4 regions of the Nocardioides plantarum genome follow, and region 2 is predicted to be linked to each of the others. Evidence: predicted binding sites of a transcription regulator. Region 2 holds the regulator's gene; each other region holds the start of a gene.

Region 1 (7,402 bases), 260 kb from region 2:
CCCAGCAGACCCGAGGGTCGGGCGGCGGCGCAGGCGACGGCGAGCGAGCGAAGCGAGGTCTCGCCGTTGGTGCGCGCCGGAGCAGACCGCGAGAGGCTCGGGGTCAAGGACCGCGAAGCGGCCGCGCAGCGGCGCCGAAGGCGTCCTGGACGCCGAGACGCGGTCTGCTACGCGCGCCGCCGCCCGACCCGGACAGCGAAGGATTCGCGACGAGAGGACGTCGCTGAAGCCTGCAGGACGCTGCGGTGGTCTCGAGGCTCGGCGCTAGCGCGCCTCACACCTCGACCGACGTAAGGGAGCGCCTCGCACCTCGACCGACGCGTAGTCACGAAAGCGACACGAAGGTCACGAAACGATAACGACGGGGACCGGACGGGTCAGGCGTCGTGGCCGAGCTGGATCCAGAGCGTGAACCGGTCCGCACGGTACACGCTGCGCGACACGTTGACGATCTTGTCGTCGACCAGTCCGCGTCGCGAGTGACGCAGGACCACCGTGCCGGGATCGACCTCGAGGAGGGCGGCCTCCTCGTCGCCGACGGTGTCGGCGCTGATGGAGTCCTCGGCCCAGGTGGGGCGGAGGCCGCGGTCGTCGAGGGCGTCGTACAGGCTGGTCGGCATGCCGGTCTGCAGGAAGCCGGGGAGCAGCACCTCGTTGAGGTAGTTGTCCTCGAGGCAGACGACGGCGCCGTCGCCGCGGCGTACGCGGCGCCAGTGGATGACGGCGTCGCCCTCGGTGAGGTTGAGGGCGCGGGCGACGCCGGGGCCGGCCTGCTCACGGCGGGCGAGGAGGGTGACGGACTCGGCGAGCAGACCGCGGCGCGCCATCTCCTCGGTGTAGCCGATGATCGGGGTGGCGACGCGGCGCGGGCGGGCCACGAAGGTGCCGCGGCCGGGGATCCGCTCGAGGAGGCCCTCGGTGACCAGCGCGTCCAGGGCTTGGCGCACGGTCATCCGGGCGACCCCGAAGCGGTGCACGAGCTCACGCTCGGAGGGGGCCGGCGAGCCGGGGGCGTTGCCGGCGACCAGGCCTCGGACGTACTCCCGGACGACGACGTGCTTGAGCGCACGACCGTCCCTCAGCAGCACGTCCTCCACGTGTCGAGGGTAGGGAGAACACCGGGTCCACGTCAGCAGAATCGCGGGTTTGGTCCACCCTCGTCCCCGGCCGGGGCGACACCCGTGACCCGTGGTCGCTCAGTCGGTCGCGATCGCCGTCAGCACGTCGAGCCGCGCCGCGCGGCGTGCCGGGAGGACGGCCGCGACGACGCCGATCAGCACGGCCAGCGCGAGGAAGAGCCCGAGCTGGTCGAGGGGGACGTCGATGACCTCGAGGCCCTCGTCGCGTACGGCGTACATCAGCGCGACGCCGAAGCCGGTGCCGAGGACGACCCCGAGCACGGCGCCCAGCACGGCGATGACGATCGACTCCAGCGTGATCATCAGCCGCAGCTGGCGGCGGGTGACGCCGATCGCGCGGAGCAGCCCGACCTCGCGGGTGCGCTCGATGACCGACAGGGCGAGCGTGTTGACGATGCCGAGCACCGCGATCACCAGTGCCAGCCCGAGCAGGGCGTAGATGATGAGCACGAACATGTCGATGTTCTTGCGCTGGTCGGCGGCGAAGGCGGCCTGGTCCTTGGCGGTCACCGTCGGCTGGTCTGCGAGGACGTCGTCGAGGCGGTCCTGCAGGGCGCCGAGGTCGGTGCCGTCCTCGGTGTAGACGACGAGCAGGCTGTCCTGCTTCTTGTAGCCGGCGTCCTCGTAGGTCGCGATGTCGGTGACGACGCCCTGGGAGAGCAGCGCGTTGTCGTCGAAGATGCCGGCGACCTTCCAGGTGACCTTGCCCCGGGGCACCTCGATCTCGTAGGGGTCGCCCACCTGGAGGTCGTCGGAGGCGGCCGCCGTACGGCTGATGATCACGGTGCCGCGCGTGAGGTCGGCGGCGCTGCCCGCGAGGAAGTCGACGCCCAACCGGTCGAGGGCGGCGGGGTCGGTCGCGACGATGACGCTGAACCCGCCGTCGCGATCGGCGAACCCCGACCGCTGGCGCACGACCTCGGCCACGCCGTCGACGTCGGCCACCCGGCCGGCGATGCTGGAGGAGAACGACCCCTGGAAGATGCTGCTGATCACGAAGTCGCCGGTGAAGCTCTCCTCGACCGACTTGTCGACCGAGGCCTTGGCCGAGGCGCCGATGATGGCCATGGCGCAGGCCAGGGTCAGGCCGATCATCAGCGCCGACGCGGTGGCCGTCGTACGCCGGGGGTTGCGCAGCGAGTTCTGCCCGGCCAGGTTGCCGACCGAGCCGAACAGCCGTGCGTAGAGGGTGCGGGCCAGGCGCAGCAGCGGCGCCGAGAGCACCGGGCTCATGGCGGTCACGCCGAGCAGGATGGCGAGCATGCCACCCCCGACGAGGTAGCCGTCGCCGCCGATGTCGACGACGTCGCTCAGCCCGGCGAACAGGGCCACTCCCCCGGCCAGCGCGAGCGCGAGGCCCAGCACGAACCGGCGTCGCATCGACTCCTCGGGCAGGGCGATGTCGTCGCGCATGGCCTGCACCGGGGCGATCCGGGAGGTACGCCGGGCGGGGAAGTAGGCCGCCGCCATGGTGACCAGGATGCCGACGGCGTAGGCCGCGACGACGGTCCGCGGCCGGTAGACCAGCGGCTGCCCGGACAGGTCGAGCCCGATGAACCCGAACAGCGCGCGCAGCCCGATGGCCAGCACCACGCCGAGCCCGACGCCGATCGTCGCGCCGAGGAACCCGAGCACCAGCGCCTCGAGCTGCACCGAGCGCTGGACCTGGCGCTTGCTCGCGCCGAGGGCCCGCAGGAGGGCGAGCTCGCGACTGCGTTGGGCGACCAGGATGGAGAAGGTGTTGACGATGATGTAGGTGCCGACGACCAGGGAGATGCCGGCGAAGATCAGCAGGAAGATCGTGAGGAACGAGATTGCCTCGAGCAGGTCGTCGGCCTGGTCCTTCGCCTCGTCGTCGCCGGTCACGGCCTCGTAGCCGTCGGGGAGCACCTTCTCGACCTCGGCGCGCAGCTCGTCCTGGCTGACGTCGTCGTCGCGGGTGACCCAGATGCTGTCGAACTCGTCCTTGCCGTCGTGGAAGAGGTCCTGGGCCACCGAGGTCTCGAAGGAGGCGACCGTCGCGCCGTTGAGCGATCCCCCCTCGGGGAAGCCCGCGATCCCGACGAGGGTCGGCTCGAGGTTGGCGGTGCGGTCGGCGGTCGTGATCGGGACGGTGTCGCCGACGTCGTACCCGGCCTTCTCGGCGGTCTTCTCGTCGAGCACGACCTCGTCGGGGCCACGGGGCTCACGTCCCTCGAGGATCGTGAGGCCGACGAGGCCGTTGCCGGCCGGCGCGTCGGACCAGTTGGTGCCGAGCGACGGCGGCCCGAAGCCCCCGATCGGCTTGCCGTCGGAGTCGATCACGTAGACGCCGTCGGTGCCGATCTGCCCGTCGACCCGGGCCGCACCCGGGACGTCGGCCAGACGCTCGACGAGGTCGGCCGGCACCGAGCGCGTCGAGGAGGCCCCGCCGGGCGAGCTGCCCTCGGGCTGGACGACGACGTCGCCGACCGTCGCGTCGAACAGCGAGGTGAAGCTCCGGTTGAGGGTGTCGGTGAAGACGAGCGTCCCGACGACGAACGCCACGCCCAGCACGATGGCGAACGTGCTCAGCAGCAGCCGCAGCTTGCGGCCCAGCAGGCTCTTGAACGCCGCCCGGATCATCGGCCGTGCTCGGACATGCGCGCCATCACCGCGAGGACCGACTCGCGGTCCGGGTGGCGCAGCTCCTCGATCACGCGGCCGTCGGCGAGGAACACGACCCGGTCGGTGTACGCCGCCGCGACGGGGTCGTGGGTGACCATGACGACCGTCTGCTGCCGGTCGTCGACCGCCGCGCGCAGCAGCTCGAGCACCTCGGCGCCGGAGCGGGAGTCGAGGTTGCCGGTCGGCTCGTCGGCGAAGACGATGCGCGGCCGACTGACCAGCGCCCGCGCGACCGCGACCCGCTGCTGCTGACCGCCGGAGAGCTCGTTGGGCTTGTGGGAGAGCCGGTCGCGCAGGCCGACGGTCTCGATCACGGAGTCGAACCACGCGCGGTCGGGCTTGCGGCCGGCGATCGCCAGCGGGAGCACGATGTTCTCCTCGGCGCTCAGCGTCGGCACCAGGTTGAAGGACTGGAAGACGAAGCCGATCTCCTCGCGCCTCAGCACCGTCAGCGCCTTGTCCTTGAGCCCGCCGATCGGCTGGTCGCCGATCCACACCTCGCCCGTTGTCGGCTTGTCCAGCGCGGCGCAGACGTGCATCAGGGTGGACTTGCCCGACCCGCTCGGACCCATCACGGCGGTGAACTCCCCGGCGTACAGGTCGACCGAGACGCCGTCGAGGGCACGCACCTCGGCCTCGCCCTTGCCGTAGGTCTTGGTGACGTCGACGACGCGCGCGGCGACCGTCCGGGTGTCCGCGGCGGTGGGGGCGGGGATGGTCATGACCCAACACTGCCCGTCGTACGGCTGACGCGCCACGGGGATGACCCTGAGGCGTCCCTGTCGCCGGGCGACCGTAGGGTCGCGACATGCACGTCGAGCGCACGTTCACGGTCCCGCAGCCCGTCGAGGAGGTCTTCGACTACCTCGGCGACTTCACCCACACCGAGGCCTGGGACCCCGGCACGGTCACGACGTCACGCACCTCCGGCGACGGCGGCCTCGGGACGACGTACGCCAACACCTCGCGGTTCCTGGGCCGCACCGTCGACCTGTCCTACGAGGCGATCACCTTCCAGCGGCCGACGAAGGTGCAGTTCCGCGGGCGCAACAAGCAGTCGACGGCGACGGACTCGATGACGTTCACGCCGACCGCCGACGGCGGCACCTCGATCCACTACCGCGCCGACTTCGTGTTCCACGGACCGCTGAAGCACCTCGCCCCGCTGATCGTGAAGCGCAAGATCGACGACGTCGCCGACGAGACGGTCGCGAGCATCGTGTCGACCCTGGACGCGCGATGAGCGCGCACCCGCTCGGCGTCGACTTCGGCGGATCCGGCATCAAGGCGGCCCCGGTCGACCTCGACCGCGGCGACTTCGCCGCCGACCGGGTCCGCATCGAGACCCCCCAGCCCGCGACGCCCGAGGCGGTGGCCGAGGTGCTGGCCGAGCTGCTGTCGTCGTTCTCCTCCGACAACGGCGGCGAGTCGCCCATCGGCGTGACCGTGCCCGGCGTCGTCCGCGACGGCGTCGTCAGCAGCGCCGCCAACATCGACTCCTCGTGGATCGGCGTCGACGCCGGCGCGCTCTTCGCGCGGGCCACCGGACGCCCGGCCCTGGCGATCAACGACGCCGACGCGGCCGGCCTCGCCGAGACGCGGTACGGCGCCGCGCGCGGCCAGCACGGGCTGGTCATCGTCACCACCCTCGGCACCGGCATCGGATCGGCCCTGCTGCTCGACGGGGTGCTCGTGCCCAACTCCGAGCTGGGGCACGTCGAGATCGACGGACGCGACGGCGAGAAGTGGGCCGCCAACAGCGCCCGCGAGTCCGAGGACCTCTCCTGGGAGGACTGGGCCGCCCGCCTGACCACCTACTACCGCACCCTCGAGCGGCTGCTCACCCCCGACCTGTTCGTGGTGGGCGGCGGCGTCAGCAAGCACGCCGACCGGTTCCTGCCCATGGTCGACGTCGCGACCCCGATCATCCCGGCCCTGCTGCGCAACAAGGCCGGCATCGTCGGCGCGGCGCTGCACGCCGCCGGCGACGGCTGACGGGGCGGGGGATCTGCCGGGGGCGGGGCGGGGGCGCACCAACTCGCGCAATCGAACGAGTCGGTGGCCGGATTCCGCGGCTCGGCCGACCAACTCGTTCGATCGAACGAGTCGGCGACCGGGGTGGGCCCGCCAGGCGACCGACCCGTTCAATTGAACGGGTCGGCGACCGGGATGGGCCCGTCGGCCACCCAACCCGTTCGATTGCTCGAGTCGGCGACCGCCCACTCCACCAAACCACCCTCGAACGTCTGTTCGATCCTGGCGTACCATCGGCGCATGGACTTCCAGGGATCGCTGTTCGAGGCACCCGCCTCCGGCGTCGACGACTTCGACCGGATAACCCGCCGCGATCTCGGGCAGGGTGCCTGGCTCGACGTGCTGCCGACCTGGGTGCCGGCCCCTGACGACGTGCTGACGACGCTGGTCGACGAGGTGCCGTGGCGCGCGGAGCGGCGCCAGATGTACGACCGCGTGGTCGACGTACCCCGCCTGCTCCACACCTACATGATCGGCGAGCCGCTCCCCCACCCGTTGCTCACCGCGGCCCGTGACGCGCTGAGCGCGCACTACGCCGACGAGCTCGGAGAGCCGTTCCGCACCGCGGGCTGCTGCTACTACCGCGACGGCCGCGACTCGGTCGCCTGGCACGGCGACACGATCGGGCGTGGCTCCACCCACGACACGATGGTCGCCATCGTCTCCTTCGGCGACCCGCGACGGCTCCACCTGCGCCCACGCGGGGGCGGCGCCTCGGTCGTGGTCGAGATGGGGCACGGCGACCTGGTCGTGATGGGTGGGTCGTGCCAGCGCACCTGGGAGCACGCGGTGCCCAAGGTCGCGCACGCCGGGCCCCGGGTCTCGGTCCAGTTCCGGCCGTTCAATGTCTTCTGACCACGCGCGAGCGCAGCGAGGGCGTGCGGCAGAAGAGGTCGAGCAAGCGGCGCGGGTGAGGAACGAACCCGCGCCGGCGCGTCGAGACCACCGCAGCCGACATACCTGACCCGACCCGGTGGTGACGCCGGCCGGACGCTGCGCAGGTCTCGAGGCTCGGCGCTAGCGCGCCTCGCACCTCGACCGACGTGGGGGCAGGTCTCGAGGCTCGGCGCCGGGGCGCCTCGCACCTCGACCGACGTTGGGGACAGGTCTCGAGGCTCGGCGCCGGAGCGCCTCACACCTCGACCGTCGTCAGGGGTGGACCGGCCGCTTGCCCCGCCGTGCCAAGGTCGATCACGTGACTGAAGCAACCGCCACCATCGGACTGACCGGACTGGCGGTGATGGGGCGCAACCTGGCCCGCAACATCGCCCGTCACGGCCACACCATCGCCGTGCACAACCGCACCCACGCCCGGACCGAGTCCCTGATCGCCGACCACGGCGACGAGGGCGACTTCGTCGCGACCGAGAGCCTCGAGGACTTCGTCGCCGCGATCGAGAAGCCGCGCGTCGTGCTCGTCATGGTCAAGGCCGGCGACCCGACCGACGCGGTCATCGACGACCTGGTGCCCCTGCTCGAGGAGGGCGACATCGTCGTCGACTGCGGCAACGCCCACTTCGCCGACACCATCCGTCGCGAGAAGCAGCTCGAGGAGCACGGCCTGCACTTCGTCGGCACCGGCG
Region 2 (7,402 bases):
TCGAGCACGAGCTTGGGCAGGCCGCCCTTGCGGGTCGGGTAGCGCTCGGTGAGGAAGCGGAAGAACGACCAGGTGCCGTAGTGGAAGCCGTTGGTGCTGCCGCTGGTGCTGAAGGTGTCGAGCGGGACCGTGGGCCGGGTGAGCTGGCTGGTGCGGAGGTATTGCAGGTTGTCGTTGACGGTGTCGTAGACCTCGTCCTCGATCCAGGCCGCGGTGGCCTCGAGCAGCCAGCCGTCCTCGAAGGCGTCGTAGGCGAACTGGGTGGCGTGGAAGTACTCGTGGGCGACCGTGACCTGCAGGTTCTCGCGCGGGGTGTGGGTGGCGAACTCGGCGTAGTCGTTGTCGAGCCCGCAGAACGAGTAGCGGTCGTAGCGGTCGCGGTTGTGGGACGTGTTGGGCTCGTCGGGGATGCAGTAGCCGTAGTAGCCGCCCTGGCCGATGTCGCCGAGGTAGACGTCGAACTTGTTGCTGCCGCCGCCCAGCGCGCCGTCGCGCCGGGGGGCGCGGTAGCCGGCCGTGAGGTACTTGGTGCGCACCGAGCCGACCGTGGCGAGCACGGTCTCGACGTAGTCGGGCCTGCCGTCGGCGTCGGCGTCGGCCAGCGAGGGGGCGTCGGCGCCCGTGGTGACGTAGTGGACGCACACGCTCGTGGAGCAGATCGGCTTGGCGATCGTCTCGCCGCTGTAGTCGATGAGGTCGTCGCCGGTGCTGTCGCCGGGGCGGGCCAACAGCCGGTCGGCGGCGGCCCGGTCGGCGCCGACCAGGGCCTCACGAGAGGTCGCGACGTCGCGCAGGGCCATCGTCAGGTCGCCGCGCACCCGCCCGTCGACGACCGCACGGGCCCGGTCGAGGGCCGCGGTCGCATCCCGCTCGGACCGGCTGGCCGTGCGCGCCGCCGCGTCGGAGCCCTGCGGTCCGGACGGGTCGGCGAAGGCCTGCGGGGCGGCGTACGGCGAGAGGAGGGTGGCGGTGAGCGCCGCCGCGACGGTGAGGGCGAGCCCGGCCCGGAGGCGTGGAGGTGAGAGCAGCACGCCGGTCACCGTAGTCGCCACCACGGACAGCACCGCTATATCCGCGAGGTGCCGTCGTACCCGGCCTTCGGTCGGGTGGCGCACCCGAAGAACCGCGCCACCGTCGGGGCGACGTCGACGGTCGAGGCGACCAGCGCGGAGGCGGACCGCTTCACCACGGCCGGGTGCCCGCCGCTGAGGAAGAACGGGATCGGCCGGGTGGCCGGGTGGCCGTGGTTGCCGGGGATGGGGTTGCTGGTCACCGGGTCGGGGTCGCTGAACCGCCAGCCGGCCCGGCAGAAGACGACGACGTCACCGGCGTTGGTGCCCAGGCGCAACCCCTTGCGCCGGTCGTGGGCGGACAGCACGCCGTTCTGGGCCTGCGCGATCCGCAGCATCCGCTCGACCGCGTCCTCCTTGCCCGCGGCGGGGCCGGTCCAGTAGAGGAGGTCGGCCCCGCCGTTGTCGGCGATCTGGACCCGCCCCCGCAGCACCGGGTCCTCGTCGAGCGGCCCGCTCAGGCTGATGACGCGGTCGGGCGTCGACCAGTCCATCGAGTGGTCGGCGAGCACGATCAGCATCGAGTTCTTCCAGGCGCCGCTCGCCTTGAGCCGGTCGACGAACTGCTGGACGTAGCCGTCGGTCTTGACCAGGGCCAGGCGGCGGGCCACCTTGGCACCCACCGATCCGGTGACGTCGGCGTGGCCGTAGCGGTCGATGTCGCCCAGGTTGACGAACATCAGGTGCGGGTCGACGTCCTCGACCATCGCCATCGCCGCCTGGATGGTGAACTCGTCGGGCGCGTGTCCGGTGATCGGCAGCACCGGGAACGGCTCCCAGCGCGCGGTCGCCCGGGTGCCGAAGACGCCGTAGAGGTACTCCTTGCTGAGGACCGTGCCGGTGCGCAGGCCCTGCCGGTTGAGCCGCTCGATGATGGTGAACGCCTTGAGGTCGGTGGCCCGGTCGAGGTCGCGCACGACCTTGGCCGCGCGGTCGTAGACCGCGTTGGCCGGTACCCCCGACCGGTCCGGACGCACGCCCGTCATCATCATCACGTGGTTGGGGATGGTCTCCATGATCGGCTGGGACCGCGCCTGCGCGAACTGCCGGCCGCCCTCACGCAGCGCGTAGAGGTGGGGCGTCAGCTCCTCGCTGATCTCCTCGGGCAGGCACCCGTCGACCACCAGCACGTAGACCCGCTTGCGGGTGCGCGCCGGGGTGGGGGCCGCGGTCGCGGCGGAGGAGGCGGCCGCGACCGCCGCGGTCGAGATCGCGACCCCGCCGCCCGCCTTCAGCAGCGTGCGACGCCCCGTGACCAGCGCGTCGCGCCCGACGTCGTACGGCGTGGGCTCGCCGGGCGCGTGCCGGTCACCGCAGCCACACATCAGGCACCGTCCTGCTGGCTGCCCTGGCTGCCCTGGCGGTGCAGCGGCACGTCGGTCTCCTCGACGCGGTTGGTCGAGGCGCGGGTGAGGAACGAGCGGCTGTAGGTGATGGGCGTGTCCTTGTCGGCGCGGTCGCCGATGACGAACCAGTCCATCTGGGCCCGCTTGGCGTCCAGGTCGAGCACGGAGAACCCGTGGTCGTCGAAGTTGAGGTACTTGATGTGCGGGTTGGCGGCCAGGATTGCCGCCTCGACGACCGTGCTCGTGGTGTGGGCGGGGGTGCCGGTGATGTCCTTGAGGTTGTTGGAGGTCACCGAGGTGCACACGAACTCGACGGCACCGGTGCCGCCGAGCGGGTAGCTGCCGGTGTCGTAGGGCACCTCGGCCGCCCAGCCCGAGTGGATGTCGCCGGTGACGAAGAGGGCGTTCTGGATGTGGTGGTCCTCGATGTGCTCCAGCACCCGGCGGCGGTCGGCCGTGTAGCCGTCCCACTGGTCGACGTTGTAGGGCAGGCCGTCGTCGGGCAGCAGCCCGGTGACCTCGTTGACCTGCGCGCGCCGTGCACCGGGGAGCGCTGCGAAGGTGACCGGCGTGATCATCACCGGGTTGCCGATGACCTTCCACAGTGCCGTGGGGTTGGACAGCGAGCGCTCGAGGAAGCCCAGCTGCTGGGTGCCGGTGATGGTGCGGTCGGGGTCGTCGATCCCGCCCTCGGACGACGTCGAGAGCGCGGACGACACCTGCTTCGAACGGTAGGTCCGCAGGTCGAGCATGCTGATCTCGGCCAGCTTCCCGAAGGTGAGGCGCCGGTACAGCCGATCGCCGTCGGCGAGCTTGGTGGTGCTGTTCATCCGCACCGGCATCCACTCGTCGTAGGCGCGGTGGGCGCGGGCCCGCCGCCGCAGGTAGTCGCCCTCGGTGGCCTGGTGGTTCTCGGCCCCCGTGGCGTACTGGTCGTTGGCGACCTCGTGGTCGTCCCAGGTGATGATCCAGGGGAACTTGGCGTGCGCGTCCTGCAGGTCGGTGTCGGTCTTGTACTGCGCGTGGCGGCGCCGGTAGTCCTCGAGCGAGACCATCTCGTGCTTCGGGTCGTGGGTGCGGATGTCGACGTCGTCCCGGCCGTAGCCGTAGCCGCCCGCGCCGTACTCGTAGACGTAGTCGCCGAGGTGGACCACGGCGTGCAGGTCGTTGCGCGCCGCGAGGCCGCGGTAGGCCGCGAACCACCCGGCCTGCCAGTTGGCGCAGGAGACGATGCCCAGGCGCAGGTGGCTCGGGGTCGACCCGGGTGCCGGGGCGGTGCGGGTGCGCCCGACGCGGCTGTGGGTGCCCTTGAATCCGAAGCGGTAGTAGTACCAGGTGGCCGGGGTGAGCCCGGCGACGTCGAGCTTGACGGTGTGGTCACGGCTGGGACCGGTCACGAAGGTGCCGCGCTTGACGATGCGGCGGAAGTCCTTGCGGGTCGAGACCTCCCAGGTCACCGTGACCTGCGGGCCCTTGCCGGAGCCCGGCTTGCTGACGGCGTCGGGGGTCACCCGGGTCCAGAGCAGCACCTTGGTGGGGAGCGGGTCACCCGAGGCGACGCCGTGGCGGAAGTGGTGGAGCGCGGCGCGAGCGGCCGGTGACCGGGGCGCTGTCGCGGCGGTCGCCGAGCCGGGGCCGGCGAGCGTGGTCAGGGCGGCGCCGGTCGAGCCGGTCGCGAGCACGGTACGTCGCCGTACGCCGGTGGGTGTCGTCACGGAAACAGTCAACGACCCCCGGCACGTGGAGTGACGGGGGTCGTGACAACGGTCGTCGAGCGTTCACCCGGCGTATGCCGGGCCCGATCGTGGGTCAGAGCTTGCGCAGCACGGCCGTGACGACGCCGAGGATCGTGGCGTCGGTGCCGTCGATCGGGTCGAACGCCTCGTTGTGGGGGAGCAGCCAGACCTTGCCGTCCTTGCGCTGCAGGGTCTTGACGGTGGCCTCGCCGTCGATCATCGCCGCGACGATCTCACCGTTGCTGGCGGTCTGCTCCTGGCGGATGACGACGTAGTCGCCGTCGCAGATCGCGGCGTCGACCATCGACTCGCCCGACACCTCGAGCATGAAGAGCTGGCCGTCGCCGACCAGCTGCTGCGGCAGCGGGAAGACGTCGTCGTAGGTCTGCTCGGCCAGGATCGGGCCGCCGGCCGCGATCCGGCCGAGCAGCGGGACCTGGATCGCCGCGACGGCGACATCGCCGATGCCGGTCTCGTCGTACGACGTCTCCTCGGCCTGGCCGAGCGAGCGGCGGGCCGCCATGACGTCGGGGAGGAACACCTCGAGGGCCCGCGGTCGGTTGGGATCGCGCTTGAGGTAGCCCTTCTGCTCGAGCACCCGCAGCTGGTGGGCGACGCTCGAGGTGCTGGTCAGGCCCACCGCCTCGCCGATCTCGCGCATGCTCGGCGGGTAGCCGCGCAGCTCGAGGCTGTCCTTGATGTGGGCCAGCACGCGCTGCTGGCGCGGGGTCAGGCCGGTGGCGTCGGCCGGGCCGTCGGGGAGCTCGGAGACCTTGCTGGTCTTGGACGACTGCTTGGTGGACTGTTTCGTGGACCGCTTGTCGGGCTGCTTGTCGGGCATGGCTCAGGGTCCCACCGGGCGCCGACGATTTCAAACAGGTGTTCGAACGGCGTGTCGCGCGCACGGCTGCGACCATGGGTCATGGCCTCCGCCCCCTCACCGACGTCCTCGCCCCCGCCTGGGTCCGCTCCCACGTCCGCTCCCACGTCCGCCGTCGTCACCGGCGCGGCCCGCGGCATCGGCCGCGCGATCGCCGTGCGCCTGGTCGCCGCCGGGCACCGGGTCGTGATCACCGACGTCGATGCCGAGGCGGTCGCCGCGACGGCCACCCGGATCGGCGCGACCGGGGTGGCCCAGGACGTGCGCGACCCGGCCTCGCACCGGGCGGTCGCCTCGGTCGCGACGGGGTTGGCGCCCCTGGGCGTGTGGGTGAACAACGCCGGCGTCGGCTTCGACGGCGACCTGGCGGCGCTGAGCGACGAGCAGGTGCGCGGGCTGGTCGACGTCAACCTGCTCGGGACGCTGTGGGGGATGCGCGCCGCCCTGGACGCGTTCGGTCCGGTCGGGGCGCCCTCGGGTGCGCTGGTCAACGTGGCCTCGTTGTCGGGGCTCGGCCCGGTGCCCGGGCTGTCGGTGTACGCCGCCACGAAGGCCGCCGTCGTGTCCATCACGACCTCCGTCGCCCTCGAGGCGCCGGCCGGGCTGGGCGTGCATGCGGTGCTGCCCGACGGGGTCGCGACGCAGATGGTCGAGGACATGTCCGACGGCACCGGCAAGCGCCTGGTCAGCTCCGGCGGCCGTCTGCTGACGGTCGAGGAGATCGCCGAGGTGGTGCTCGGCCTGATCGGGTCGCGGCGGGTGCTGCGCACGGTGCCCGCCTGGCGTGGAGCGGCGATGCGCGTCTCGATGCTGGCGCCCTCGCTGGCCTCGGCCGGGATCGCCGTGTTCGAGCGACAGGGCGGTCGGGTCCTGCGTCGGCAGTAGAACACCTGTTCGCCTGAGGGGTTGCGCACGTTCGAACACCTGATCTAGAATCGCTCATGTGTTCGAACCGATCGAACTGTCGGTGGTCACCACTAGACATCAGATCGAGAGCGCACCACTTCCCCAGGAGGCACCCATGAGCACCACGTCCGTCACCGTCCGTCCCGTTGCTGGGCCCGTCGCTGGGCCCGTCTACCGGCTGACCCGTCGCGGACGCCTCGTGGTGCTCGTTCTGGCCTTCCTCGTCCTCGCGGCGATCGGCGTCATGTTCGCCGGCGGATCGATGGCCACCAGTGAGCCCGAGGCCACCGAGACGGTGGTTGTCGAGCCCGGCCAGACCCTGTGGGATATCGCCGCGGCCGCCTCCGACGGTCGCGACGTGCGTGACATGGTCACCCACCTCGTCGATCTCAACGACCTCGACTCGGTCGTCCTCGATGCCGGTCAGAGCCTCGCGGTGCCGGTCGACTGAGGTCCTCAGCTTCGTCCGCCGCCTCGACCCCGGCGGGCGAACCCACAGAGGGCTGCCGGGTGCGGAGTCGAGGGAAGACGACTCCCGCACCTGGCAGCCTCTGTTTCTTTTTCCGACGTCTCTCGTCCCGACTTCCCTGGCGGGTGTCAGCGTGCGGCGCGGCGTCCACCCGGCGGTCTCGGCGGCTCGGTGGGAGGGGTGCCGGGTCCCGGTGGCGCGGTGGGGGAGCCCGGTGTGGCGACGCGGGTGGAGCCCAGCGTGCGCACCGCCCGCACGGCGAGCGCCAGGCCCAGGAACAGACACATGACGGCGCCCACGGCGGCCAGGACCAGGAAGCCCCAGGCGGCCCCGTCCCCGGCGCGGGCGCGGGTGCCGAAGTCGATGGCCGCGCTGACCAGGTAGCCCCAGGCGACCACGGCCGCGGTCACGCCGAGGGCCAGCAGCAGCAGGCGGGGACGCAGTCGGGGCCGCGTCCGTGCGCCTGCTCGCTTCCCCGGGGTCACGCGGCCCATTGTCACCCATGCCCCGGCGGGCCCGACACGCCGTCGGGGCATGGTCCAGACCGGGGCGCGCGGCGGCTGTCCAGGGCTGTGACCTGCGGATTTGTCGATGTCGTGACCGAGGGCCCAACAAACCTGGGGCAATGTCCCGGTTCGGGTTGCGTACCCGTCCGCCGTCGGCGTACTGTCACCACAACATCTAGTAGTTACAACGATGTAGTTATCCACATCTAGTCCACAGCTTGAGGTGGAAGACCCACAGCGCGGCGAGTGTTCTCCCCAGGAAGACCTCGGTTGTCCACAGGCCCACGCACGACCGTCGTCCTCAGGGAGGAGAGCACCATGCACTGTCCCTACTGCCGCGGCACCGACACCAAGGTCCTCGACTCCCGTGTCGCCGACGACGGTGGCTCGATCCGCCGTCGTCGCTCGTGCTCGTCGTGCGAGAAGCGGTTCACCACCGTCGAGCTGATGCAGCTCAGCGTGCTCAAGCGCTCCGGCGCGACCGAGCCC
Region 3 (7,402 bases), 590 kb from region 2:
GGGCCGGGTCGGTCCAGCGCACGAGGCCCTCGGCGTGACGACCCCAGAGCACCGGGTCGGACCCGCCCCGCGCCGCCAGCACCCGGATCCGCTCGGAACCGTGCTCGACCTCGGTCACCAGCCCGGTGCCGGGCGTGACGACGACCGGGTCGCTTCCGTCGTCGGAGCTGAGGACGGCCAGGTCGGAGTCACCGAGGACCTGGCGGGTCTGCACGTGGTCGTCCAGTGACGCGGAGAGTGCGACAGGAGGACGTCCGTCGAACCAGAAGACCTGGTCTGCCGTCATGACCCACTCGTCGTCGACGGCGACGACGTCGACCAGGTCGTCGATGGACCCCGCCGGGTCGCCGGTGCGGGCCTCCTCGCGGGTCACGTCCACCTCGTTGTCGGAGGACGCACGGCTCGTCAGCACGTAGCCGTCGGCGTACCGCACCGTGAACGATCCGGCCTGCTCGAACTGCCGGACGGGGATGCCGTCGAAACGCGTCGCGAGGGTGAGCCCGAGCTCGCCGGTGGTCGGGTCGAGGTGTCCGGTGTTGTAGAGCACGTAGCTCTCGTCGGCTCCCAGGAACCGCGCACCGTTGGGCAGTCGCGGTCGACCGGGCAGCAGCGAACCGGGAACAGGAGCATCGAGGTCGATGTCGGAGGCGGAGGTGGACGCCGTCGGCGCGAGGTCGGAGAAGGCAGGCGCAACCGGCATCGAGAGCGACGACACGAGCGTCCCGAGAACGACTGCGGCCACGGGAAGCGGGCGCATGCGAGGACTCTAGGTCATCCGACGACGTCATGATCGCGGTTCGTCGTCATCGCTGGGGGGCCTTGATCACCGGGCACCCAGCGGAGCCGGTGGGGTCGGTCGAGAGCGACGCCACTCGCGCTCGAGCAGCCCGTAGACCCACGAGTCCGACACCACGCCGTCGACGACGCAGTCCTCGCGCAGCGTGCCCTCGAGCACGAACCCGAGCTTCTCCAGCACGCGGGCCGACGGCACGTTGCGGGTGTCGGCCTCGGCCTGGACCCGGTTGAGGTCGAGCGTCGCGTAGGCCCAGGTGAGCAGGGCTCGCGCGGCCTCGGTCGCGTAGCCGTGACCCCACGCCGCCTCGGTGAGGCAGTAGGTCAGCGAGGCGCTGCGGAAGGCCGGGTTCCAGCCGGAGATGCCGCACCAGCCCAGGAAGGCTCCGTCGGCCCCGCGCTCGACGACCAGCCGCGCCCCGCTGCCGTCGACGGCCAGCTGACGGCTGGTGGCGAGGAACCGGTCGGTCCGGGCGGAATCGGTCCAGGGTGGTGAGTCCCAGTAACGGAGCACGACGGCGTTGCTCTGCAGCGCGAAGAGCGCGTCAGCATCGGTGTCCTCGAACGGCCGGAGCCGGAGGCGGTCGGTGGTGAGCGTCGGGGTGGTCAGGGACACGCTCGCGATCGTGCCTCATCGGCCGCCGTCCGGCCCGTCCGCCGTGGTGACTAGATCGTGAGGAGCAGCGGGTCCCACCCGTTGTCGATGGTGCCGACGGGCCAGAGCCGGAGGGCGAGCCGCCCGTCGGCGTCCGGCGTACCGGTGAGAGGGCCGGCCACCTGACGTCCGACGTTGCGGTCCGTGACCGTCAGGGTCACCTCGCGGCCCGGGGCCCAGCCGGTCAGGATGGCCGTTCGCTTGTCCTCCGACAGGGTGATGGCAGGGTCGTAGCCCGCGACGCCGGTGACGACCACCTCGACGAAGTAGGTGCCTTCGCTCCGCCACTTCGCGTCGGTGACCTCGACGCGGTAGACGCCTTCGGCGAGTTCTCTGCGCCCTCGGGATAGGGCTCCGTGGCGGGAACGAGGGTCACGTGGATGTCGCCGTCCGGGTTGAGGACCTCACCCGTGATCGGCTGGCCCGGGGCCACGACGCGGTGGTCGCCCGTGGCTCCGAGAGCGGTGTCGCCGAAGGAGGTGAGACAGCTCGCGAGGGCGACCAAGCAGATGATCACGGCCATGGAGGAGGTCACGTCACGAGGAATCGCAGCACGGGCCGCACGATAGGTACGACATCGGTCAACGGGATGAGCCCGACTACTCAGTCCGGCTCCGGCTGAGCGGCCGGCAGCGCACTCGGTGCGGTCGCCTCCCGTTGTCGGTCGACGACGGACGTGCCGGCGTGGTCGCGCAGGTAGTGGAACCCGTGGGGGTCGGTCCACAGGAAGAGTCGGGTGTCGAGGCGCCGGTAGGTCCAGGCGGTGTGGGTTTTCAGTCGGTGGTGATGTCGGCACAGGGGGGCGAGGTTGTGCGAGCAGGTCGCCCCGCCTTGGCCGGGTTCGGTCGACCAGGCGTCGATGTGGTCGCAGTCGCAGCGTCGCGAGGGGCGGGTGCACCAGGGGAACACACAGGTGGGATGCAGGAGCTGGGTCTGCTCACGTAGCCGGGTGGGGATGGCGTAGGACTCGGTGTGGAGGTCCTCGGCGAGGTCGAGGACGGGCTTGACCACGACGTGGGTGTCGGTGCGGGCCAGCCAGTCGCGGACCTGCTGGGCGAGCATGGCGTGGCGGGTGGTGTCGTTGAGGGCGACGGGGTCCAGGCCGAGCAGTCCGAGGTCGGTCAGGTGGAGGAAGAGCACGGCCTGCTTGGACGGTGTGGGCGCCTCGGCACCGTTGAGCAGGGCGAGGGCTTGGGCGGGGTCGGCCAGGACACCTAGGGCGCGGGCGCGGCGTACGTCGAGGTCGGTGTCGTCGCCGGCGGCCTTGAGGGCTGCAGCGACGTGGGTGAGGGTCTGGTGGAGGTCGTGGAGGTCCTTCCAGTCCCCGCGGGCGAACAGCTCGGCGGTGCCGTCGGGTTGGGCGTCACTGTGGAAGCGGACCTCGTGGGACTCGGTGGCGCAGGCTTGGTCGGCTTCGCGGGCCTCGGCGTGCAGCAGCATCATCGCCTGGTCCACCACGTGGTCGAGAGTGACGGTGCCGATGGTGCCGACCACGGGGGCGATCTGGTCATCGACGTAGGCCACCACGTCGGCCGGTGCGGCCAGGACGGCATCGGCGACCCGACGGGCCCGCCAGGCGGGGACCTCACCACCGGTGACACGCGCCCAGGTCCTGGGCAGACGGTGGTGCAGGATCAACGCGTCACGGATCAGGCGTTTGCCCGAGGCGGTGGACATCTTGTTGGCCGCAGCGAACGCCGCGGGGGCATCCCAGGCCACCGGCGGGATGCCGCACCACTCCACCAGATCCTCGCTGGCGGGGTCGGCGGGGTCCAACGCCATCGCGGTCCCGTCGACCTCGGCGTAGGGCACCCCGGTCGCGGTGGTGATCTGCCACCCCTCACCACCCTCGAGGACGGGGTGGGCGTGAGCCCACTCCACGGCCAGCTCCATGATCCGGGCTTCGGCGGCCTCGGCCGCAGCGCGGGCACGGCGGACCTCGTCGAGCAGCAACGCCGGGGTCACGGCGGTGTCGGCGAGGGCGGCGGGCATGCCCCTAGGATACTAGAACACATGTTCGAATGAAAGCCCTGACGGCATCCTGTGCACAGACTCGGACGAGCTCCTCAAGGCTGGCCGCTGGGGCCGAAGCTCGACCTCCGGGCGGAGGAGAGATGAGTCCGTGCGGCCGCCCCGGTCGACACGCGCATGACTGCGACCTACACCTTCGACATCTTCTCCAGCATCGACGGCTTCGCCTCCTACGACGCCCCGGGCGACTGGGGCGGCTACTGGGGCAAGCAGGGCCCGGAGCTGCTCGCCCATCGGCTCGCGGCGTACGACGGCGAGCAGCGGATGGTCTTCGGCGCCCACACCTACCGCGCGTTCGCGCGGATGCTGGCAGCGAGCAGCGAGGGCGACGACGTGCGCGACCCGTGGGTGGACCGGATGCGGAGCCTGCCGACGTACGTCGTCTCCTCGACCCTGGCGGACCCCCTCGACTGGCCGGACGCGACCGTCGTCAGCGGGGACCCGGTCGAGACCGTGGCGAGGCTCAAGGCAGAGTCCGACGTGCCGTTGCGGTCGCACGGCAGCCTGACCCTCAACCGCGCGTTGCTGGCCGCCGGACTGGTCGACCGCGTGCAGCTGACGCTGTTCCCGGTGATCTCGGGCCAGACGGGGGCCGAGCCGATCTTCGCCGGCGCGGGAGACTTCGACCTGGAGCTGCTCGAGAGCCACGCCCTGGACTCCGACACCCTCGAGCTCGTCTACCGGCCGAGCCTGCGCACGTGGGACACCCCCTAGCCACGCGTGCCGCGGGCTCAGCCCACGTGCCAGTAGCGGCGGACGAGGTCGGAGCGCGCCTCCTCGTCCTTGGCCACCTTCTTCATCAGCTTGGCCCCGCCCGCGGCGCGCAGCTCCTCGAGCACCTGGTCGACGAGCGAGGCCGGGAAGACCCCGTCGGCCTCGAAGACCTTCCGCTGCTTCTCCAGCTCGTCGGCCGACTCCTCGCACGACGTCGGCAGCTGCTCGAAGCGGCGGTGGGCGTCGGTGCCGAGGCGCTCGGCCTTCTCGAGCGCGTCGGGGTCGGCCAGGCCGACACGGGCCGCGACGGCCATCCCGGCGAGGAGCAGGTGGACGTCGGCCGACCCGTCGCCCAGACGCAGCTCGATCGTCTGCGGGTGTACGGCGGGCTCGTGGCTCGGCACGTCGCTCTCGGGGGTGCCGGGGTTGGCATGGGCGATCATGTCGGGCAGCACGTCACCGGTCCAGGCGAGCGGCACGCGGACCAGGCCGGTGCGGTCGGTCTCGCCCCAGCTGATCCCCTCCGGCGACTCGTCGCCGTCGGTGAACCGCAGGTAGGACGTCGGGACCGTGTTGCCGAAGGCCGTCAGGGCCTTGGCATGGGTCAGGTAGCCGGCGATCAGCCGGCGGCCGGTGTCGTTGAGGCCGTCGTCGACGATCGCGCTGGCGTCGTCGCGCACCAGCCGGCTGTGCACGTGCAGCCCGCTGCCGGCCCCGTCGGGGCTCACCGACGGGGCGAAGGTCACCTCGAGGCCGTGGGAGGCGGCGACCTCGCGCACGACCCACTTGGCGAGCACGAGCGCGTCCGCGGCCTGCTCCACCGGCACGGGCCAGAGCTCGATCTCGTGCTGCACCAGCTGCCGGTGCTCCTCGAGGATGTTGCCGACCTCGCCGTGCGCGTACTTCAGGCGGACGCCCATGGAGGAGAGGTGACCGAGGACCTGCTCGCGGACCCGCTGCCCCTTGGAGAACGGCGCCGACTCCTGGTAGCCGCGCTCCTCCTCGACGGGGAAGACCCGGTCGGGCTCGCCGACCAGGTAGTACTCCAGCTCGCCGAACGCCTCGAGCACGAGACCGGTCTCCCGCACGAGCGCGTCGGCGGCGCGGCGTACGACCTGCTCGCGGGCGTAGGACAGCGGCTGGCCGTCCTGGTCGTAGAACGAGCAGAGCACGTCGAGCGACCTGCGCTCGCCGAACGGGTTGAGGAACGCCGTGCGGTGCCGCGGGACGATGTAGACGTCGCTCGCCTCGGTGGCGGCCCCCGGGAAGATGCTGGAGCCGTCGACCCGCTCGCCCCGGGCCAGGACCCCGACCAGGTGCTCGCGCGAGGTGATCGGGAACGCGATCGTCTTGAGCCGACCGTCGCCGCCGACGTAGCGCAGGTTGACCTGCTCGAGCCCCAGCTCCTCGACCGCGCGGACGAGGTCGTCGACCGTGAACGTGTGCGCCGGCTTGTCGAGCAGGCGGACGAGCGGGTGGGGTTCGAGGACGTCGGTAGCCATGCCCAGTTGTAGCAGGGCCTCACCAACCCGGGTCTTGTGGACTCAGCGCCCGCGTCGCCACACGACCAGCGCCTGGCTGGCGGTGGGGTCGCGCAGGGCGGGCAGTCGTGAGGGCGGCCCCTCGGCGGCCCGGGCCGTCATGGCTTGACGCAACGCGTCGCGCGTGGCGGCGAGCTCGTGCTGCAGCTCGTCGTTGCGGGCCCGGAGGGCCAGGACCTGGTGCTCGAGCTCGAGGATGCGGCGGACGCCCTCGATGCCGATGCCGGAGGAGGTGAGCTCGGCGATCGAGCGCAGCAGCTCGAGGTCGTGGTGGCTGTAGCGACGACCGCCCCCGCCGGTGCGGCCCGGGGTGATCAGGCCCATCCGCTCGTAGGTGCGCAGGGTCTGCGGGTGCAGCCCGGTCAGCTGGGCGGCGACGCTGATGACGTAGATCGGCGCGTCGGGGGGCGGCGTCGTCGGGTTGTTCACCTGGCGTCCTCGAACAGCCCCGCTCGCAGCGGCTTGCCGGCGGTGGCCTCGCGGTAGGCCTCGACGGCCTCCCGCGCAGCCTGGTCGAGCACCGCCGGCACGTGCACCTGCACGGTGGCGAGCAGGTCGCCGCGGGTGCCGTCGGCCTTGGTGGCGCCGCGCCCCCGCACCCGGAAGGTCCGCCCGTTGGGGGTGCCGGCCGGGATGCGCAACGTGACCGGGGCGCCGTTGAGGGTGGGGACCTTGATCTCGGCGCCCAGGGCGACCTCGTCGAACGAGACGGGTACGTCGAGGGTCAGGTTGTCGCCGGACCGCGCGAACACGCGGTGGGGCGAGACCTTGACCACGACGAACAGGTCGCCGGCCGGGCCGCCGTTGTCGCCGGCCTGGCCCTTGCCTCGCAGCCGGATGCGCTGGCCGTCCTTGACGCCCGCGGGGATGCGGGCCTGGATGGTGCGTGCGGAGGTGCCGCGCCCGCTGCCGTGGCAGGTCGGGCACTTGTCGTCGTAGACGAGCTGGCGGCCGCCGCAGCCGGGGCAGGTCTCGTTGATCGAGAACGCCCCGCCGACCCCGGCGACGACGTAGCCGGCGCCGTCGCACTCGGGACAGATGTGCGGCTTGGTGCCGGGCTTGCCGCCGGTGCCGGAGCAGGTCGGGCACGGCGCGTCGGACGAGAGCCGCAGCGAGATGGTGACGCCCTCGAGGGCATCGACGAACGAGATCGTCGCGCTGGTCTCGACGTCGCCGCCCTTGGCGGGCCGCCGCGGCTGCTGGGTACGCCGGGCGCCCGCGCCGCCGAAGAGGTCGCCGAACATGTCGCCGAGCCCACCGCTGCCGCCGGCCCCGCGGGCCCGGTCGCCGAACAGGTCGTTGAACCCGCCGCCACCGCCCCCGCCGAAGCCGGAGGGCGCGCCGGAGCCGTAGAGCCGGCGCATCTCGTCGTACTTGGCCCGCTTGGCGGTGTCGCCGACGACGTCGTAGGCCTCGGCGACCGCCTTGAACTTCTCGAGGCGCTCGTCGTCACCGGGGTGGGTGTCGGGATGGTTGTCGCGCGCCAGCCGCTTGTAGGCCTTCTTGACGTCGGCCGCGGGGGCGTCCTTGCCCACGCCGAGCACGGCGTAGAAGTCCTTCTGGGCCCACTCGGGCTTGAAGCCGTCGTTGTCAGCCATCCCTCCTCCTCTCCTGGGTCTGCTGCTACTCGGGGTCGACGACGAGGACCTGCGCGGCGCGCACGACCCGG
Region 4 (7,402 bases), on a different contig from region 2:
CGACGCAGCTTGCTGTTGTCACGGTCGACGGTGGCCAGGAACCGCTTGCGGTCCCCGCCCAGCAACGCTCGTGCTCGTTCGTCGAGCACGCGCTGGACGGCCCCGAACTCGGCGTACGGGTCCTTCTCGCCCGGCGCTGCGGTCGTCGTGACCTCTGCCTTGCCGAGGTCGGGCTTGGCCAGCGGGTCGCCCACCGTGCAGCCGGCCGTGCCCACCACCAGGGTCAGGGGGAGCAGGAGGGCGAGCACGCGGGGGAGGGGACGAGGGACAGAGGAGCGACGCACGCGCCGACCCTAGGCGGCCCGAGAGGCTCCCGGAGCCGATCACCCAGGCTCGTCTGGGAGACTGCGCGCATGCGCGTCCACCTCGGCAGCGACCACGCGGGCCTCGAGCTCAAGGACCACCTCGCCGGCTGGCTCACCGCCCACGGCTACGAGCCCGTCGACCACGGCCCCTTCGTCCACGACGCGCTGGACGACTACCCCGTCTTCTGCCTGCGCGCCGCCGAGGCGGTGGCGCGCGAGCAGGCCGACGGCCTCGACAGCCTGGGGGTCGTCATCGGCGGCTCGGGCAACGGCGAGCAGATCGCGGCCAACAAGGTCGTCGGCGTGCGCTCGGCGCTGGCCTGGTCCGAGGAGACCGCGACCCTGGCCCGCCAGCACAACGACGCCAACGTCGTCTCGGTCGGCGGGCGCCTGCACACGCTCGACGAGATGACCCGCTTCGTCGAGGTCTTCCTGGCCACCCCGTTCAGCGGTGACGAGCGGCACGTCCGGCGCATCGGGCAGCTGTCGACCTACGAGACGGGCGGCGGCCTGCCGCCCCTGCCCGAGTCGGCGCGCGTCCCGGCCAACCCCGACCTCTGAGGACGCCCCGATGCCCGAGGGCCACACCCTGCACCGGCTCGCCCTCGACCTGACCGCCGCCTTCGCCGGCCGCGTCGTCGCGGTCAGCAGCCCCCAGGGCCGCTTCGCCGACGAGGCCGCGCTCCTCGACGGTGCGGTCCTCGTCGGTGCGGAGTCCTGGGGCAAGCACCTCTTCGTCCACCTCGACGACGGCTCCGAGGCGGGCGCCCTCGTCCACGTGCACCTCGGCCTGATCGGCACCTTCGCCGTGCACGCCGCGGTCGACGCGGTGCCGCCGCCGGTCGGCCAGGTGCGGCTGCGGCTGGCTCGCTCCGGACCCGGCGGGGCGGCGTACGCCGACCTGCGCGGGGCCATCACCTGCGCCCTGGTGACCGCCGAGCAGCGCGCTGCGGTGATCGGTCGGTCCGGTCCCGACCCGCTGCGCGCCGACGCCGATCCCGACCGGGCCTGGCACCGGATCCACCGCAGCCGCAAGCCCGTCGGGGCTCTGCTCATGGACCAGGGCGTGCTCGCCGGCGTCGGCAACGTCTACCGCGCCGAGGTCCTCTTCCGGCAACGGCTGCACCCGTTGCGTCCCGGCAACACCCTGCGGGTCGGCCAGTGGCAGTCCATCTGGGACGACCTCGTGGTCCTGATGGCCGAGGGCGTGCGCACCGGCCGCATCGACACCGTCGGGCCCGAGCACACGCCCGAGGCGATGGGCCGTGACCCGAGACGCGACGACCACGGTGGCGAGGTCTACGTCTACCGCCGCACGGGCCAGCCGTGCCTGGTCTGCCAGCGTCGGGTCTCGACCGCCGTGCTCGAGGGGCGCAACATCTTCTGGTGTTCGCGATGTCAGCCCGTGTTCCGCTCGCGCGCCGTAGGGTGAGCACCGGCTGGAACTCCCCCCACCCTCTGGCTCAGAAGGCACCACCCATGACCGCGACGGCGCTGGCGACTCGTCCCGCACGCAGCGTGACCCTGCGTCGGGCGTTGACACGGCTGCGCCGGTGGGGCCACACGATCGAGAACCAGATGGCCGTCGGGCTGGTGCTGTTCTCGACCACGGTCGCCGTGCTCGTCACCTACTTCCCCGAGCAGACCCCGTTCACCAGCCTGATGCTGCCCGTCGTCCTCGGCAGCATCCTGCTGGGCCCGCGCACCCTGCCCTGGTTCGTCCTCTACGACATGGCCCTGCTGACCTACTGCGTCAGCCAGCAGGAGTCGATCACCCCCCGCACCCTCGGGGCGACCGCGGTGCAGTTCTCGATCGCCCTGGTCGTGCTGGTCACCAGCTTCCGCCGTACCCGCCTCGGCGTCGCCGGGCTGCGCGGCGAGACGATGTTCGTCGACCTGCGCGACCGGATCCTCGACCAGGGCCGGCTGCCGGGCCTGCCCCCGGGCTGGGCCGTCGAGTCCGCGCTGCGCTCCGCCGGCGGTACGGCGTTCGCCGGCGACTTCATCGTCGCCGCCGAGGCGCCCGACCACCGCAGCGTCCAGATCGTCGTCGTCGACGTCTCCGGCAAGGGCGAGGCGGCCGGCACCCGCGCCCTGCTGCTGTCCGGTGCCTTCGGCGGCCTCATCGGTGCGCTCCCCGCCGACGGGTTCCTCCCGGCGGCCAACGCCTACCTCCTGCGCCAGGACTGGGACGAGGGCTTCGCGACGGCCATCCATCTCTGGCTCGACCTCACCACCGGCGACTTCGAGGTCCGCACCGCCGGCCACCCGCCGGCCGTCCATCGCCTCGCCGGTCCCGGCCGCTGGTCGGTGCTGCGCACCGACGGCCCCGTGCTCGGGCTCATCGACGACGCCGACTTCGACGTCGCCCGCGGCCGCCTCGGCGTCGGCGACGCCGTCCTGCTCTACACCGACGGCATGGTCGAGGAGCCCCGCCGCGACATCGACCTCGGCATCGACCGGATGCTCGGCGAGGCCGAGTCGATCCTGCGCGGCAGCTTCGTCGGCGCCGCCGAGCGCCTGGCCACCCAGGTCGGCTCCAAGGACGACGACCGCGCCGTCCTCGTCGTCCATCGCGCGGGCTGAGCACGCCCACAGCCCCGCCTCCCTGGTGGGTGGCGGGGTGCGGGGCGGTCAGGGTCGTCGGTGGTGGGGTGGTCGCCGATCGACGATGACGGTGGCGCCGGTGGGGCTGGTCCACTCGTAGCGGGCGGGCTCGAGCACGACGTAGGACCAGTGGCCGTGGGTCTTGGCTCGGTGGTGTCGCCGGCAGAGCATGGCGAGGTTGTGTGCGGTGGTCGGTCCACCGGAGGCGAACGCGATGACGTGGTCGAGGTCGACCCGGCGTCGGCCGCAGTCGGGGAACACGCAGGTCCGGTCGCGCAGCTCCACCTGCTCGCGGATGGCCTCGGAGGGCCGGTAGGTCGTGACGGCCGGGTCGGCGGCGAGGTCGATGACGGGCTTGACGGTGACCTTGGTGCCTGCGGTCTGGCACCACTGGCGGATCTGCTCGATCAGCACGGGGCTCTGGGTGTTGTCGACGGTGCCGGGCTGCTCGAGGTCGGCAGCGTCGAGGTGGGCGTAGATGGTGACGCCCCGTCCACCACCGCCAGTCAGCTGACCGGTCTCGAGGTCGAGCGCCTGCTGCTGACGCGCCATCTCGCCCAGGGCTTGGGAGCGGCGTACGTCGAGGGGCTCGCTCGAACCGAGGTCGGCCAGGGTCTGCGCACCGTCGCGTAGGGCGGTCTCGAGGTCGAGCGCGTCGGTGAGGTCGAGGGTGGCGCGCAGGTCGATGGTCCCGGAGGTGGTGGCGCAGGACAGGTCGAGGGTGGCGTGGCGGTCCTCGGCTGCGGCCACCCGGCGTCGCTCGGCCTCAGCGGGGTCATAGGCAGCGCGCGCCGCATCGACGGCACGATCGACCTGGGCCCAGGAGCACGAGTGCAGGAACGGGCTGATCACGCGATCGACGTGCTCGGCGCCCGCGGGCGGCAGCGCGATGGTCTGCTCGGCGATCCGGAACGCCTTCCACAGCGAGACCTCGAGCCCGACGACGCGGGCGAACAGTCGGGGCAGCCGGTGACGCAGCTCAAGGGCCTTGCCGAGGTAGGCCCGCCCGCCGTCGGAGGTCATGCCCAACGACAGCGCGAGGTCGAGAGCGGCGAACTCACCGATCACCGGACATCCCGCCCCGCCGAGGTGCAGGGCGGGCTCGACCGTCGGGTCCAGCAGCTCAGCAGTCTCGGCGTCGTCGGCGACGTTGACCGCGGCCCAGTCGAGCACGGCCGTCAGCGTCACCACCTGGTCGCGAGCCTCGGCGTCACGACCCGCGCGCACGGACGCGAGCAGCGGGTCGCTGCTGACGGTCCGGGTGAGCGTGGGCATGGGTCGAGTGTACATCAGACTGCATACATTCGAAAGAGTGTTCGCACAGTGACGGCCGTGATGACCCCTCGGATGCGCCCGCGCGTGCCGGAGATCTGGCGACTGCGGCGCGGCAGAACCGCGTGACGGTCAGCCGTGATGGCACACCTGGTGATCCTCACCGGACCTATCGCGGCGGCAAGAACACCGTTGCTGAGCAGTTGGCCCAGCGACTGATCGAGGATGCCCGAACCGTCGTGGTCGCCGACGTCGACGATGTTGCCGACATGGTGGAGTAGGTCGCCGACTCGATCTTCGGGGCTCTCTCTCCGTCGTCGTCGTAGAGGCGACCTGTGAGGCCACCCTGCATCGCTGGCTCCGCCCGACCGTGGCGCGCAACGGGCATGGCTGACTAGGAGAGTGGGGACCCCAGCGACCTCATGTGGTTGCGAAGCTGGACAGACTTCAGGACGGGACGGCTGTTGATGAGGGGTGCCAGGTCCGCAAACGTCGTGGTGCTGTCCATGAGGTCGGCGAGTGGCTCTGCCACGACCTGGACGACCTCCTTCATGAGCTGGTCCTTGGGCGTCGCTTCGTAGATCTCGGATCCCAGCAGGCTGGTCCCTGGAAGTTCGAGCTTCGTTGCTCCGTCGGGCCGGATCCTGTGGATGACCCCACCGACGTCGAGCTCCTCGGCTCGGACGCTGAAAAGACAGCGATACGCGGGCCGGAACGCGGCACCACCAGCGGCGGGATCCCATCCAAGGTTCACGTAGAGATCACCGCTGCCCCAGGTAGACCTTTGAAGGTTGATCACCTGGTAGTCGCCACTTCTCGTCGAGCGGAACCAATTGCGTGCGCGTGTGCGGAACCCCCGTGTCTTGAACACCGCCGCCATCGTTGCCTCGATTGCCTCGATCCGCTCCACAGACGGATCCTCCCAGTTGGCACGAGGCGTCCGACCGGGCAGCACTGAGAGAGGAGCGAGCTGGCGAGAGGTCCCTGGTGCTGACAGTGCGTGGTGCTGACAAGTGGGGCTGCCACCATGAACCCGTGTCGACAAGCGAGATGAGGGCTGAGCTGGTCGCCGCTTCCACCTCATCACAGCGGCTTGGACGTCGGCCAGATGCGCCCTGCACGTCCCTGGTCGAGGACGTGCGGAGTGGCTATGACTACGCTCCGCGAGGTGCGTGAACAACTCACCCCGGAAGCGCTGGCATTCGTGACCTCGGCGCAGGTCGTGGTCCTCGCCGTCATCGTCGTAGCGCTGACCATGACGGGGTTCTGGTTGTGGGCGCTGATCGATGTGCTGAGCTGGCCTTCCTCGACGTGGGGCTCGTCCGGGCTGGGCAGGATGAGGTGGGTCTCGCGGGTCCTCCTGCTGGGATGTATCGGTGCCGTCTGGTACCTGCGCTCAACACGACGTCAGCTGAAGACCGCCTATGCCGAGATTCGATGGGCCAAGAGAGACGACGACAACCTGGGGTGAGGCGGCCACCCAGCTCGCCCTGAGGTGGTGGGTGATCGCCTTGACATGCCGCCGACGGTGATCTCGAAACGCCTGTCCCGCCACCTCAGAGGTCGAGGTGCCGCGCCCCGGTCGCCGTGGCGTCCGGGGGCGCGAAGGGCGACCACCCGCAAGTCCATCCACCAAGACCCACGTCCCACCATGTGGGACCGTGGCAGACTCCTCTACGGCCCCGAGGGTCGCGCGGCTACGGTGGCGTCATGCGTCAAGACCTTCTCGTACCCCAGGGACGTGCCGACTGATCCGATCAGTCAGCACGTCACCCCTCGTCGCCGCTGTGGCCGAGGGGTTTTTTGTTGCCCCGAGACCAGCCCCGAGCAGCACCACGGAAGAGGACCGAGCGGAATGAGTACCGAGACGAGCGGGACGATCAGCGGCGCGCAGAGCCTGATCAAGGCCCTCGAGGCGGCCGGCACGGAGACGATCTTCGGCATCCCGGGGGGAGCGATCCTGCCCGCGTACGACCCGCTGATGGACTCCAGCATCCGCCACATCCTGGTCCGCCACGAGCAGGGCGCCGGCCACGCCGCGCAGGGGTACGCCGCCGCGACCGGCCGGGTGGGGGTCTGCATGGCGACGTCGGGGCCGGGGGCGACCAACCTGGTCACGCCGATCGCCGACGCCCACATGGACTCGGTGCCGATGGTGGCCGTGACCGGGCAGGTCGGGGCGGCCATGATCGGCACCGACGCGTTCCAGGAGGCCGACATCCGCGGCATCACGATGCCGATCACCAAGCACAACTTCCTGGTCACCGACCCGGCCGACATCCCGCGCACCATCGCCGAGGCCTTCCACATCGCCTCGACGGGGCGGCCCGGTCCGGTGCTCGTCGACGTGGCCAAGTCGGCGCTGCAGGCCGAGACGACCTTCGACTGGCCCTCCGAGATCCACCTGCCCGGCTACCGCCCGGTGACCCGCCCGCACGCCAAGCAGATCCGTGAGGCGACCCGACTGCTGCTCGAGGCGCGCAAGCCCGTCCTCTACGTCGGCGGCGGCACCATCCGGGCCAACGCGTCGCGCGAGCTGCTGGCGCTCGCCGAGCTGACCGGCATCCCCGTCGTCACGACGCTGATGGCGCTGGGGGCCTTCCCCGACAGCCACCCCCAGCACCTCGGCATGCCCGGCATGCACGGCACCGTGGCGGCGGTGGCCGGGTTGCAGAAGAGCGACCTGATCATCAGCCTCGGGGCCCGCTTCGACGACCGCGTCACCGGCAACCTCGACTCGTTCGCCCCGGGCGCCAAGGTCATCCACGCCGACATCGACCCGGCGGAGATCGGCAAGAACCGCCACGCCGACGTCCCGATCGTGGGCGACGTCCGCGAGGTGCTGCTCGACCTCCTCACCGCGCTGCGCACCGAGGCCGACGCCGGCAACACCGGCGACTACGAGGGCTGGGTCGCGTTCCTGTCCGGGGTCAAGGCCACCTACCCGGTCGGCTACGACACCCCGGCCGGCGGCGCCCTGTCGCCGCAGTACGTCATCGAGCGGCTCAGCGCGATCGCCGGGCCCGACGCGATCTACACCTCGGGCGTCGGCCAGCACCAGATGTGGGCGGCGCACTACGTGAAGTACGAGAAGCCCCGCACGTGGCTCAACTCCGGCGGTCTCGGCACCATGGGCTACTCCGTCCCGGCGGCCATGGGCGCCAAGGTCGGCATGCCCGACACGACGGTGTGGGCGATCGACGGCGACGGCTGCTTCC

What was found. The regulator LexA, encoded in region 2, represses DNA repair genes until DNA is damaged. The targets are predictions, from matches to a motif close to TCGAACANNTGTTCGA.
Region 1: the regulator LexA is predicted to act here: its motif matches at 6,024-6,039, upstream of FJQ56_RS06050 (alpha-ketoglutarate-dependent dioxygenase AlkB).
Region 3: the regulator LexA is predicted to act here: its motif matches at 3,453-3,468, upstream of FJQ56_RS22055 (HNH endonuclease signature motif containing protein).
Region 4: the regulator LexA is predicted to act here: its motif matches at 4,217-4,232, upstream of FJQ56_RS15060 (HNH endonuclease signature motif containing protein).

What each region holds. Positions count from the first base shown of each region.
Region 1 is NZ_VDMS01000001.1:1,289,193-1,296,594, forward strand. Features, by position in the region: gene FJQ56_RS06025 (GntR family transcriptional regulator) at 378-1,097, opposite strand; gene FJQ56_RS06030 (ABC transporter permease) at 1,197-3,743, opposite strand; gene FJQ56_RS06035 (ABC transporter ATP-binding protein) at 3,740-4,507, opposite strand; gene FJQ56_RS06040 (SRPBCC family protein) at 4,594-5,028, shown strand; gene ppgK (polyphosphate--glucose phosphotransferase) at 5,025-5,780, shown strand; gene FJQ56_RS06050 (alpha-ketoglutarate-dependent dioxygenase AlkB) at 6,060-6,674, shown strand; gene gndA (NADP-dependent phosphogluconate dehydrogenase) at 7,015-7,402, shown strand, end outside.
Region 2 is NZ_VDMS01000001.1:1,026,108-1,033,509, reverse strand. Features, by position in the region: gene FJQ56_RS04805 (MXAN_6640 family putative metalloprotease) at 1-1,031, opposite strand, end outside; gene FJQ56_RS04800 (alkaline phosphatase family protein) at 1,067-2,395, opposite strand; gene FJQ56_RS04795 (alkaline phosphatase D family protein) at 2,395-4,131, opposite strand; gene lexA (transcriptional repressor LexA) at 4,226-4,993, opposite strand; gene FJQ56_RS04785 (SDR family oxidoreductase) at 5,075-5,917, shown strand; gene FJQ56_RS04780 (LysM peptidoglycan-binding domain-containing protein) at 6,054-6,389, shown strand; gene FJQ56_RS04775 (hypothetical protein) at 6,536-6,892, opposite strand; gene nrdR (transcriptional regulator NrdR) at 7,232-7,402, shown strand, end outside.
Region 3 is NZ_VDMS01000001.1:1,617,023-1,624,424, forward strand. Features, by position in the region: gene FJQ56_RS07580 (hypothetical protein) at 1-757, opposite strand, end outside; gene FJQ56_RS07585 (GNAT family N-acetyltransferase) at 824-1,408, opposite strand; gene FJQ56_RS07590 (hypothetical protein) at 1,459-1,704, opposite strand; gene FJQ56_RS22055 (HNH endonuclease signature motif containing protein) at 2,051-3,439, opposite strand; gene FJQ56_RS07600 (dihydrofolate reductase family protein) at 3,596-4,192, shown strand; gene FJQ56_RS07605 (glutamine synthetase beta-grasp domain-containing protein) at 4,210-5,694, opposite strand; gene FJQ56_RS07610 (heat shock protein transcriptional repressor HspR) at 5,737-6,162, opposite strand; gene dnaJ (molecular chaperone DnaJ) at 6,159-7,331, opposite strand; gene grpE (nucleotide exchange factor GrpE) at 7,357-7,402, opposite strand, start outside.
Region 4 is NZ_VDMS01000002.1:651,884-659,285, reverse strand. Features, by position in the region: gene FJQ56_RS15080 (hypothetical protein) at 1-284, opposite strand, end outside; gene FJQ56_RS15075 (ribose-5-phosphate isomerase) at 354-866, shown strand; gene FJQ56_RS15070 (Fpg/Nei family DNA glycosylase) at 877-1,737, shown strand; gene FJQ56_RS15065 (PP2C family protein-serine/threonine phosphatase) at 1,785-2,891, shown strand; gene FJQ56_RS15060 (HNH endonuclease signature motif containing protein) at 2,940-4,187, opposite strand; gene FJQ56_RS22205 (hypothetical protein) at 4,310-4,465, shown strand; gene FJQ56_RS15055 (DUF4304 domain-containing protein) at 4,579-5,094, opposite strand; gene FJQ56_RS15050 (hypothetical protein) at 5,353-5,655, shown strand; gene FJQ56_RS15045 (acetolactate synthase large subunit) at 6,040-7,402, shown strand, end outside.